DNA from 3 places in the Sphingomonas pollutisoli genome. Region 3 is predicted to be linked to each of the others. Evidence: riboswitches for the same ligand, from Rfam matches in the RefSeq annotation. Region 3 holds a riboswitch; each other region holds the start of a gene.
The links. A riboswitch is a leader RNA that binds a small molecule or an ion and turns the genes downstream of it on or off. The one in region 3 is predicted to bind cobalamin.
Positions count from the first base shown of each region.

Region 1: another riboswitch for cobalamin. It lies ahead of PX554_RS09645 (TonB-dependent receptor); the one in region 3 lies ahead of PX554_RS11350 (DUF1636 domain-containing protein).
Region 2: another riboswitch for cobalamin. It lies ahead of cobW (cobalamin biosynthesis protein CobW); the one in region 3 lies ahead of PX554_RS11350 (DUF1636 domain-containing protein).

Region 1 covers NZ_JARFNJ010000004.1:65,905-69,173, forward strand. Annotated here, with positions in the region: gene PX554_RS09635 (cobyrinic acid a,c-diamide synthase CobB) at 1-494, shown strand, start outside; gene cobF (precorrin-6A synthase (deacetylating)) at 491-1,252, shown strand; cobalamin riboswitch at 1,373-1,610, shown strand; gene PX554_RS09645 (TonB-dependent receptor) at 1,777-3,269, shown strand, end outside.
Region 2 covers NZ_JARFNJ010000004.1:52,800-56,068, reverse strand. Annotated here, with positions in the region: gene cobN (cobaltochelatase subunit CobN) at 1-499, opposite strand, end outside; gene cobW (cobalamin biosynthesis protein CobW) at 507-1,544, opposite strand; cobalamin riboswitch at 1,714-1,940, opposite strand; gene PX554_RS09580 (GH39 family glycosyl hydrolase) at 2,000-3,269, opposite strand, start outside.
Region 3 covers NZ_JARFNJ010000004.1:438,170-441,438, reverse strand. Annotated here, with positions in the region: gene PX554_RS11360 (FecCD family ABC transporter permease) at 1-332, shown strand, start outside; gene PX554_RS11355 (ABC transporter ATP-binding protein) at 326-1,099, shown strand; cobalamin riboswitch at 1,120-1,308, shown strand; gene PX554_RS11350 (DUF1636 domain-containing protein) at 1,487-1,894, shown strand; gene cobT (nicotinate-nucleotide--dimethylbenzimidazole phosphoribosyltransferase) at 1,891-2,904, shown strand; gene PX554_RS11340 (histidine phosphatase family protein) at 2,901-3,269, shown strand, end outside.

The DNA of each region.
Region 1 (3,269 bases), 370 kb from region 3:
CGTTCTCGCCGCTCGCCAACGAGCCGCCCGATGCGACCGCCGAGTTCGTCTGGCTGCCCGGCGGTTATCCCGAGCTTCACGCCGCGCGGTTGGCGGCGGCGGACACGTTCCGGGCCGGCCTCGCCGAACATGCCCGAACCCGCCCCGTCCACGGCGAGTGCGGCGGCTATATGGCGCTGGGCGAGGGCCTGATCGACGCCGACGGGACACGCCACCGCATGGCGGGATTGCTCGGCCTCGTGACCAGTTACGCGCGGCGGCGGATGCACCTGGGCTATCGCCGCGCCACCCTGCTGGCACCGATATCCGGACTCGCGCGAGGCGCCGCTCTCCGGGGCCATGAATTTCACTACTCGACGATCCTCGAACAGCCGGACCCGCCGCTCGCGTCCGTGAGCGATGCGGACGGTAACAGGGTCGCGGAGAGCGGATCGTATCGCGGACAGGTATCGGGCACGTTCTTCCACCTGATCGCGCCGGCCGAAGACCGATGATCGACCTGCACCTGATCGGCATCGGCACCGGCAACCCCGATCACCTCACCCGCGAGGCCGAGGCGGCGATGAACGCGGCCGATCTGATTCTGCTGCCGCGCAAGGACGACGCCAAATCCGAGCTGATCGACTTGCGTCGCGCGCTATGCGCCAAAGTGCTCACCAAGCCGGTGCGCGTCGTCGCGTTCGATCTTCCCGTCCGCGCGCGGGATGGCGACTATCTCGCCGCGGTCGGCGACTGGCACGACGCGATCGCCACGGCATGGGCGGCGCAGATGGCAATGCACCTGCCGAACGGCGGGCGGCTGGCGCTGCTCGTCTGGGGCGATCCCTCACTATACGACAGCACGCTCCGCATCGCGGATCGGTTGCGCGCGAATGGAATGGCGATGCGGGTCCATGTCGTGCCCGGCATCACCAGCCTGCAGGCGCTCACCGGCGCGCATGCGATCCCGCTCAACACGCTCGGCGCGCCGGTTCTCATCACGACCGGGCGGCGGCTGCGTGACGGCGGCTGGCCGGACGGCGTCGATAGCGTCGCGGTCATGCTGGACGGGGCGTGTGCCTTCACCGCGCTCGTGTCCGACGGCCTGACGATCTGGTGGGGCGCGTACCTCGGCATGCCGCAGCAGGCGCTGATCGCGGGTCCGCTGGCGGAGGCCGCGCCGCAGATCGTGCGCCGCCGTGCCGCGCTGCGGGCCGAGCACGGCTGGATCATGGACACCTATCTGCTTCGCCGTACGCGCGCCTTCGCATGACCGGACTCGCTTCCTCGCAGACCTCGGCGGCCTGTTCGGTTGGGGCGCGATGAACGACGCGGCTTGCGTGGCGCTGGTCGCTTCAGTACCAGACGGACGAGCGAGCGATCTCAAGGTCGCTTGCGTCATGATCGCGCTGGTGCCCCGTGAGGGGCTTAAAAGGGAACGCGGTACGGGATTTCGTCCCAAGGCCGAGGCTGTCCCTGCAACTGTAAGCGGCGAGCGCGATGCACATCGCTTCCATCCACTTGGGCGGAAGCAACCACTGGGTCGAACGCGTATGCGCGAGGCCTGGGAAGGTCGTGCATCGTAGCGTTGACCCGTGAGCCAGGAGACCTGCCAGCGTGGGTCGCTCTTGCTTCGGCCCAGGGGGTGGCTGCGGCACGGTGAACTCCGTTCGAGCGACGAAGGTGCGGGGGGCCGCACGGGCAGGCGTGACGGTCGCGATGGCGTCCGGCCGGCGCGGCTGCCGCCGTTCGCGCGGGAAGGCACCCCGGTTCGTCCGACGCCGGGGGACCGTATGAATGCGAAATCTCATGACTTGCACGGCGGGGGCCATCACGGTCGTCGCCACGACGGCGGGCGCGCAGACGCCTGCCACCCGCGACGACGCGGATAGCATCCTGGTAGTGGGCGAGCGTCAGCGCTCGAGCCTGACCACGCCGAACACGACCGGCAGCCGGCTCGGCCTCACCGCACTGGAAACGCCCGCCACGCTCTCGACGATCGCGGGCGATCTGATCCGCGCGCGCGGCGACATGTCGGTGATCGAGGCGGTGAGCCGAGCTCCGGGTATCAGCAACGTCGGCAATCTCGGCAACGGAGGCACCGCACTCGCTGCGCGCGGGTTCAGCGGCCAAGGTTCGGTGCTGCAACTGATCGACGGCGTGCGGCTGTTTCCGGTCGCCGGCACGATCACCTTCCCGACCGATCCGTGGATTGTGCAGCGGATCGACGTCCTGAGTGGCCCAGCGTCCGTGCTTTACGGGCAGGGTGCGCTCGGCGGCGCCGTCAATGTCGTCATGCGCAAGCCGGATACCAAGCGCACCGCCGTCGAGGGCGAAATCGGCTATGGATCGCAGAACAGCTTCCATCTCGCCGCCGGGATGGGTGGGCCGCTGAACGACCGGCTCTCCTACCGCGTCGATGGCAGCTATCGGCGTTCGGATGGTTATGTCGATCGCGGGCAGTCAAGCGGCTATGCGCTGTCGGGCACTTTGCGCTGGGCGCCGGCCGACGCGATCATCGTTACCGCGCGGGGCGATTATGGCGATCAGCGGCCGATGCGCTATTTCGGCACGCCGCTCATCGACGGCCACCTCGATCCCGCGATCCGCGAGCGCAACTACAATACGCGCGACGGCCACACGCACTATCGGGACAGCCGCACCAGCGTACAGGTCGATTGGACGCCGAGCGGCGCGCTGTCCTTCAGCAACCAGGCATACCGGCTAACGAGCAAGCGGTTCTGGCTCAATCTGGAAAGCTATTGTTGGATCGCCGCCGACGGCTTCTGCCCGAATGGCCTCAACGAAGACCCTGCCCCACCCGGGCAGATCTATCGCACCGGCATGACCGGCATCGTCCACGACCAGACGCAATGGGGCGATCAGGGCAGCGCGACGTGGCGGACCACGCTGGCTGACAGCATCGGCAACGATTTCGTCGTCGGGTTCGACGCGAACCTCATCAAGATGCGCTATTCGCACAATTTCGGTTCGAACCCACAGATATCGGTGGTGGACCCGATCGCGTTCGATCCCGGATCGATCGTCGATACGCAGGGCATCGCGCCGCGCTATCGTACACGCACCAGCGAAGTTTCGATCTTCGCGGAGGATCGGCTCAAGGTAGGCGATCATGTCTCGGCCATCGGCGGCGTCCGCCATGAACGGGACCGCATCAAGCGCTGGACGATCGCGCCGTCGGGCGCCGAGAGCTTCGCGCTCGACAAGACGCTATCCAATACGACCTGGCGGGTCGGCGGCGTGTACCAGCCCGCCAAGGCCCTCTCGCT
Region 2 (3,269 bases), 390 kb from region 3:
CCGCCGCCGACGCGAACTGGGCCAACGCCGCCCGCGCCGCCGCTGCGCCACCGATATCGCAAAGCTGCGCGAGCCTGCGCAATGTCTGGATCGGCAGGGTGGATGCGGCGTCGAGCCGGGCATCCGCTCGCCCGTCCGCTGGCACCACGGCCAGTGCGATGCCGTTCCGGTGGGCCAGCATCTCGATCTGCTGCAATCCATAAGACCAGTAGGCCGCGCCACCGATCAGCCGGATCAATATGCCTTTCGCGCGCCCGAGCGTCCGATCGACATAGGTATCGACCGACAGGGGGTGCGTCAGCTCGGCGAGGTTGGCGAGCCGCAGGCTCGGCAGGCCCCGGCCGTCGGCCTCAGCCACCATCGCGCGCCATCCGGCCGCGAACGCGCCGAGATCGCTGTCCGAGAACGACAGCACCACGAGATCGGCGGCATCCTGCCAAAGATCGCGCGGGGCGGCGGTCTCTTCCAGCCCATGCGTTTCGCGAAAGATGACGTGCATCGCCGGATCAAGCGGTCAGAGCGGCCCGGATCGCCGCCGGATCGAGCCGGCCGCGCTCCGCGATCACGACCAAGCGGGTCAGTCGCGGCTCGTCGACGCCCCAGGGCCGGTCGTAGTGGGTGCGTACCCGCGCGCCGACCGCCTGCACCAGAAGCCGCATCGGCTTGCCCGCGACGGCGGCATAGCCCTTCACGCGCAGAACGTCGCCGCCCGCTCCGATCGCCTCGATGCGTCCGGCCAGGTCATCAGGTGCGACAATATCGCCCTGTTCGATGACGATGCTGTCGAAATCATCATGCTCGTGTTCCTCCTCGCCGTCATGATGCGAGGGCCGCGCGGCGATATCGTCCTCCGCCGCCGCACCGAGACCGAGCACGACGCGCGGATCGACCACGCCATCGACCAGTTCGATGACCGGCAGCGGCTTGCGTGTCTCGGCCGCGATCACCGCGCGCGCGGTGGCGATACCTTCGGCACCGGCGAGATCGCACTTGGTCAGCAGCACCAGGTCGGCGCAGCCGAGCTGGTCCTCGAACACCTCGGACAGCGGCGTCTCATGGTCGATGCTCGGGTCGGCGGCACGTTGCGCGTCGAGCGCGGTCACGTCGGGGGCGAAGCGCCCGGCCGCGACCGCCTCGGCGTCGGCCAGCGCGATCACGCCGTCCATGGTGATCCGCGAACGGATCGCGGGCCAATCGAAGGCTTTCAGCAGCGGCTTCGGCAGCGCGAGGCCCGATGTCTCGATGAGGATGTGATCCGGGCGTGGATCGAGCGCGAGCAACGTCTCCACGGTGGGGATGAAATCGTCCGCGACGGTGCAGCAGATGCAGCCGTTGGCCAGTTCGACGATATTCTCGGCCGGGCAGTCGGGGATCGCGCAACCCTTCAGAATGTCGCCATCGACGCCAAGAGTACCGAATTCGTTGACGACGACCGCCAGCCGGCGCCCCCCCGCTTGGCGGATTAGATGGCTGATGAGCGTCGTCTTGCCGGCGCCCAGAAAGCCGGTGACGATGGTGACGGGCACCTTGGACAGATCGGACATGCTCTTCCCCGCGGCGCAAGCAACGACCGGGCGGGGCAACACTTCGTTCGGCACGCGACGACGGACGGGCGCCGAATGCCGCCCGTGCCACGCACCGGTGCAGCCCCAGCCGCACAGGCTCGTCGCTCAGACGGAGAACCGTGCCGCGGCCATCCCCTGGACCGAAGCAAGAGCGACCCTATCGCCGGCAGGTCTCCTGGCTCGCGGGTCAACGCTGCGGCATCGCCTTCCCAGAAGGAGCATCCGTGGATGCTCCGGTCCAGTGGCCGCTCCCGAAGGAGCATGATGCCCTCGCTCACCGCTCACAGTTGCAGGGACAGCCGCGGATTTGGGGAGAACCCCGCACCGCATTCCCATTCAAGCCCCTCGCGGGGCACCGGCGCGATCATCGAAGCCCGATCACGGGCTTCGCCGCTGCATCTAACCCAAGCCGCACGGCTTGCCAATTCTCGATTTCAGCGCGCGCCGTCGAGCAGAACCAACGCGACGCCCTGCCGCGCGAGCGGCAGGTCGAGCGTCGCCGCGCCGGCTGCGCCCGGGGTGACGTCAACCGTCTCGGGGTGCATCCGTGACGCGGCTTCCAGCGCGGCGTATTGCGCCGCGTCGGGCGACTGCGGCGAACCCATCGCGCGCCATGCCGCGAAGGCGTTCGCGTGGGTGGGGTCGACGCGCCACACCGTCGCCGACGCGGCTGCGCGGCGCAGGCCGGTCAGGCTGATGCGGACCTGCGCGTCGGCGCCGGCGACATCGTCGTCGTGATAGTGCCAGACCAGCACCGCGAGCTTGCCGTCGGCGGTGCGGGTGGCGAGAGTGCCGACGTCCGGCGTCCCCCGAACGCCGTTCGCCATCACGGCCTCAAGCGGGATTTGCGCGCTGCTGGTGCTGGCGAGCCGCGTCTCGCCGAGCTTCGCGAACAGGCGGAAGACGTTGAGCACGGGCAAATCGACGCCGTTGGTGGCAAGCTGGCGATAGCCCGCGAACCACGGCTGGCCCTCGAATTCGAACGACCAGGATATGATGCCTGCCAGCTTGACCTTGCGCTTGGCGGCAAGTTCCCAGATCCGCGCAAAACTGGCGGCGGTATAGCTCGAATACATCGTGCCGTTGCGATAGGCATTCTCCGGGCCGGGGCAGGCGGCGCAGCCTTCGGGATCGCTCTCGCCGATGACGACGGGCTTGCCGGCGAGGGTCGGGACGGAGAGGACTTTGGTGAAGCCCCCATCAGCCGCCATCAGGTGCGTGGCGATGCCCATCCGGACGTGCCCATCGACGATGGTGGGCTTGCCCTTGGCGTGGAACGAAAGGAAGTCGGTCGGAGTGCCGATCCGGCCGGTCGCATAGTTCCTGCCCGCGGTGACGTGCTGAAGGAAACCGTCCATGAAAGCGCCGCCCGCGCCCGCCACGTCCGGGCCGCCGACGCGCGCGGTCGGCAAGGCGCGGCGTACTCCGGCGATGGCGTAATCGTGCATCTTGTAGAAATCTTGCGGGCTGCCGCGCCAGTAGAAGTCGAGATTGGGTTCGTTCCAGACTTCGAAAAACCAGCGCTCGACTTCAGCGCGGCCATACCGTTCGACGTTATGGCGAGTCCATTGATAGACCAGTTCACCCCATTTCGCGTAATCCTTCGGTGGATAGCTCCATCCCGTCGCGATCTTTCCGTAATCGACGCCAGGCTGCCAGGCGTGCCGGTACGGCACGCCCGTCGGCGCGCTCGACAGCGCCTCC
Region 3 (3,269 bases):
ATGGCGCGCGGGCGCTCGGGGCCGATCTGCGCGCGACGCGCCTGCGGCTGTTGCTTGGCGTCGCGATCGGCGTGGGCGGCGCGGTCGCGGTGTCGGGATCGATCGGGTTCGTCGGGCTGATCGTGCCGCATCTGGTGCGTCCGCTGACCGACCGCAGCCCCTCGGCGATCCTGCTGCCATCGGCGCTGGCCGGCGCGGTGCTGCTGACCTGCGCGGATATCGGCGTGCGGCTGATCCCGGCGACCAGCGAGCTCAAGCTCGGGGTGGTGACGGCGTTTCTCGGCGTGCCGGTGTTCCTCGCCTATCTGATCCGCGAGCGACGGCTATGGTGACGATCGCGCTCGACCGTGTCGGCGTGGCGCTCGGGCGACGAGCGGTGGTGCGTGACGTGCGCGCGGTGCTGGCGCCCGGCACGTTGGTCGGGATCGTCGGGCCGAATGGCGCGGGCAAATCGACGTTGCTGCGCGCGATGCTCGGGCTGGCTCCGGCGACCGGCAGCGTGCGCATCGATGATGTTCCGCTCGCGAGGATGGCGCGCGGCGCGGTCGCGCGGACGCTCGCCTATTTGCCGCAGGGCCAGACGCTGCACTGGCCGCTCACGGTCGAACGGCTCGTCGCGCTGGGCCGCTTGCCGCATCTCGCGCCGATGTCGCGGCTGGGTGACGTCGATGCGGCGGCGGTGGCGCGAGCGCTGGAGCGCGCCGGTGTCGCAGAGCTGCGCGACCGGATCGCCACCGAGCTGTCGGGCGGCGAGCGCGCGCGCGTCCTGCTCGCCCGCGCGCTCGCGGTCGAGGCCCCCGCGCTGCTCGCCGACGAGCCGCTCGCCTCGCTCGATCCCGGCCACCAGATCGACGTGATGGAACTGCTCCGCGCCGAGGCGCGCGGCGGCGCGCTGGTCGTGACGGTGCTGCACGACCTGACGATGTCGGCGCGGTACTGCGACCGTCTGCTGCTGATGGATGCCGGCGCGATTGTCGCCGACGGCGCCCCGCTCGACGTGCTCACCCCGGCGCGGCTGCGCGCGGTGTACGGGATCACCGCCGCCATAGAACGGCATGGCGGAGCCACCATGATCGTGCCGGTCGCGCGCGCATATTGACGCGCCGCGCCAGCGCGATTACCCCGCCGCCTGCGACAGGTTCCCCGGCGACGGGGATGAAAAGGGAACGGGAAAACCCCGGCTGCCCCTGCAACTGTAAGCGGCGAGCCACCGCGCCACAGGCCATTGGGAGCGTAAGCCCCCGAGAAGGCGGCGCGGAACGGCATTGACCCGCGAGCCAGGAGACCTGCCCGTCGCGGTCGTCCTTCGTGCGGACAGGGTGTGCCGGGCGGACGGGGGTGAACCCGAGAGGCGACATGGTTGGACCGCGGTTCGCGGTGCGCCGTGTCGTGGACATGGCGCACCGCGCGCGGCCCGTGTCGTGGGTGCCGGTGCTATGTCGCAATTTGTCGTTGTTCGTTCGTGCCTCTGCGCGGTGGGCGTCTGATGCTCAGGCGAGTCGAAGATGGTCCGGCGGTGGTTGCGTGCAACACCTGCCGCCACGCCACCGATGTGCGCGAGGATGCGGCGGGCGTGCGCGGCGGCGCGCGGCTGGTCGCCGCGCTGCATGCGGTACAGGCGTCGGATGCGCGCTATCAGGCGGTCTCCGTGCAGGAAATGCCCTGCCTGTTCGCCTGCACCGAGTTCTGCACCGTCCACCTGCGCGCGCCCGACAAGGTCGGCTATGTGCTCGGCCGCTTCACGCCAGACGCCGAGGCGGCGCGCGCGATCCTCGACTATGCGGTCGAATATGCCGCGAGCGAGCATGGCCGCGTGCCCTTCGCGCGCTGGCCGCAGGGGGTGAAGGGGCATTTCATCACCCGCACCCCGCCGGCCGGGTTCGTCGCGGAATGACCTTCGCGACGCTTCACGATTTCGAGACGGCGCTGGCGGCGCCGATCACGCCCGACGCGGACGCGATTGGAGAGGCGCGTGCGCGGCAGGCGCAACTCACCAAACCACCGGGTTCGCTCGGGCGGCTCGAAGACATCGCGGTGTTCTTCGCCGGCTGGCAGGCGCGCTCGCGCCCACGGATTGACCGCGCCCATGCTGTCGTATTCGCGGGCAATCACGGTGTCGTCGCGCACGGCATAAGCGCCTTCCCGCCGGCGGTCACCGCGCAGATGGTCGCGAATTTCGAACACGGCGGCGCGGCGATCAACGCGCTCGCAGGCGCGGCGGGGCTCGACCTCAAGGTGGTCGCGCTCGATCTCGATCGGCCGACCGCCGACTTCACGGCCGCGCCGGCAATGAGCGAGGCGGAATGCCTCGCCGCGCTTTCCGCCGGCGCCGCGAGCGTCGAGCCGGGGCTCGACCTGCTCGTGCTGGGCGAGATGGGGATCGGCAACACCACCGCCGCCGCCGCGCTATGCGCGCGCGCGCTCGGCGGCAGCGGGACCGACTGGGTCGGACCAGGCACGGGGGTTGATGGCGCCGGCGTCGCGCGCAAGGTCGCCGTGGTGGACAGCGCGCTGGCGTTTCACGCCGGTGCGCCGATGACCGCGTTCGAGACGTTGCGCCGGGTCGGCGGACGCGAAATCGCCGCGATCGCGGGCGCCGTGTTGCGCGCGCGGCACCTGCGCGTGCCAGTGCTGCTCGACGGGTTCATCTGTTGTTCGGCGGTGGCACCGCTCGCGGCTGCGGCGCCCGCGTCGATCGCGCATTGTCTCGCGGGGCATTGCTCGCTCGAGCCGGGGCACGGGCGGGTGCTCGCCGCGCTTGGGTTGGAGCCGATCCTCCGCCTCGACATGCGGCTTGGCGAGGCGAGCGGCGCGGCGGTGGCGGCCACGATCGTCCGCGCGGCCATTGCCGCGCACGATGAGATGGCGACCTTCGCCGAGGCCGGCGTATTCGGCGCGGGATGACGCCGTTCGTCCTCCACCTGCTCCGCCACGGCGCGCCCGAGCAGACCGGACTGCTGATCGGGCGAAGCGATGTCGCGCCCACGCCCGAGGGCATCCTTGCGTGCCGCGATCAGGCCAGCGATCTGGATGTGGCGGGGGTGGTAAGTTCCGACCTCGCGCGTGCCCGGCTTGCGGCGCGGGCGATCGGCGATGATCTCGGCGTGCCCGTCGTGGTCGACCCGCGCTGGCGCGAGCTCGATTTCGGCGCGTGGGACGGACTCGCGACCAGCGCGATCGATCCGGCTGCGCTCAGCCGCTTCTGGGACGACCCCGACGCTGCCCCGCCGCCGGGCGGCGAGCGCTGGTCGGCGCTGCTGGCGCGGGTC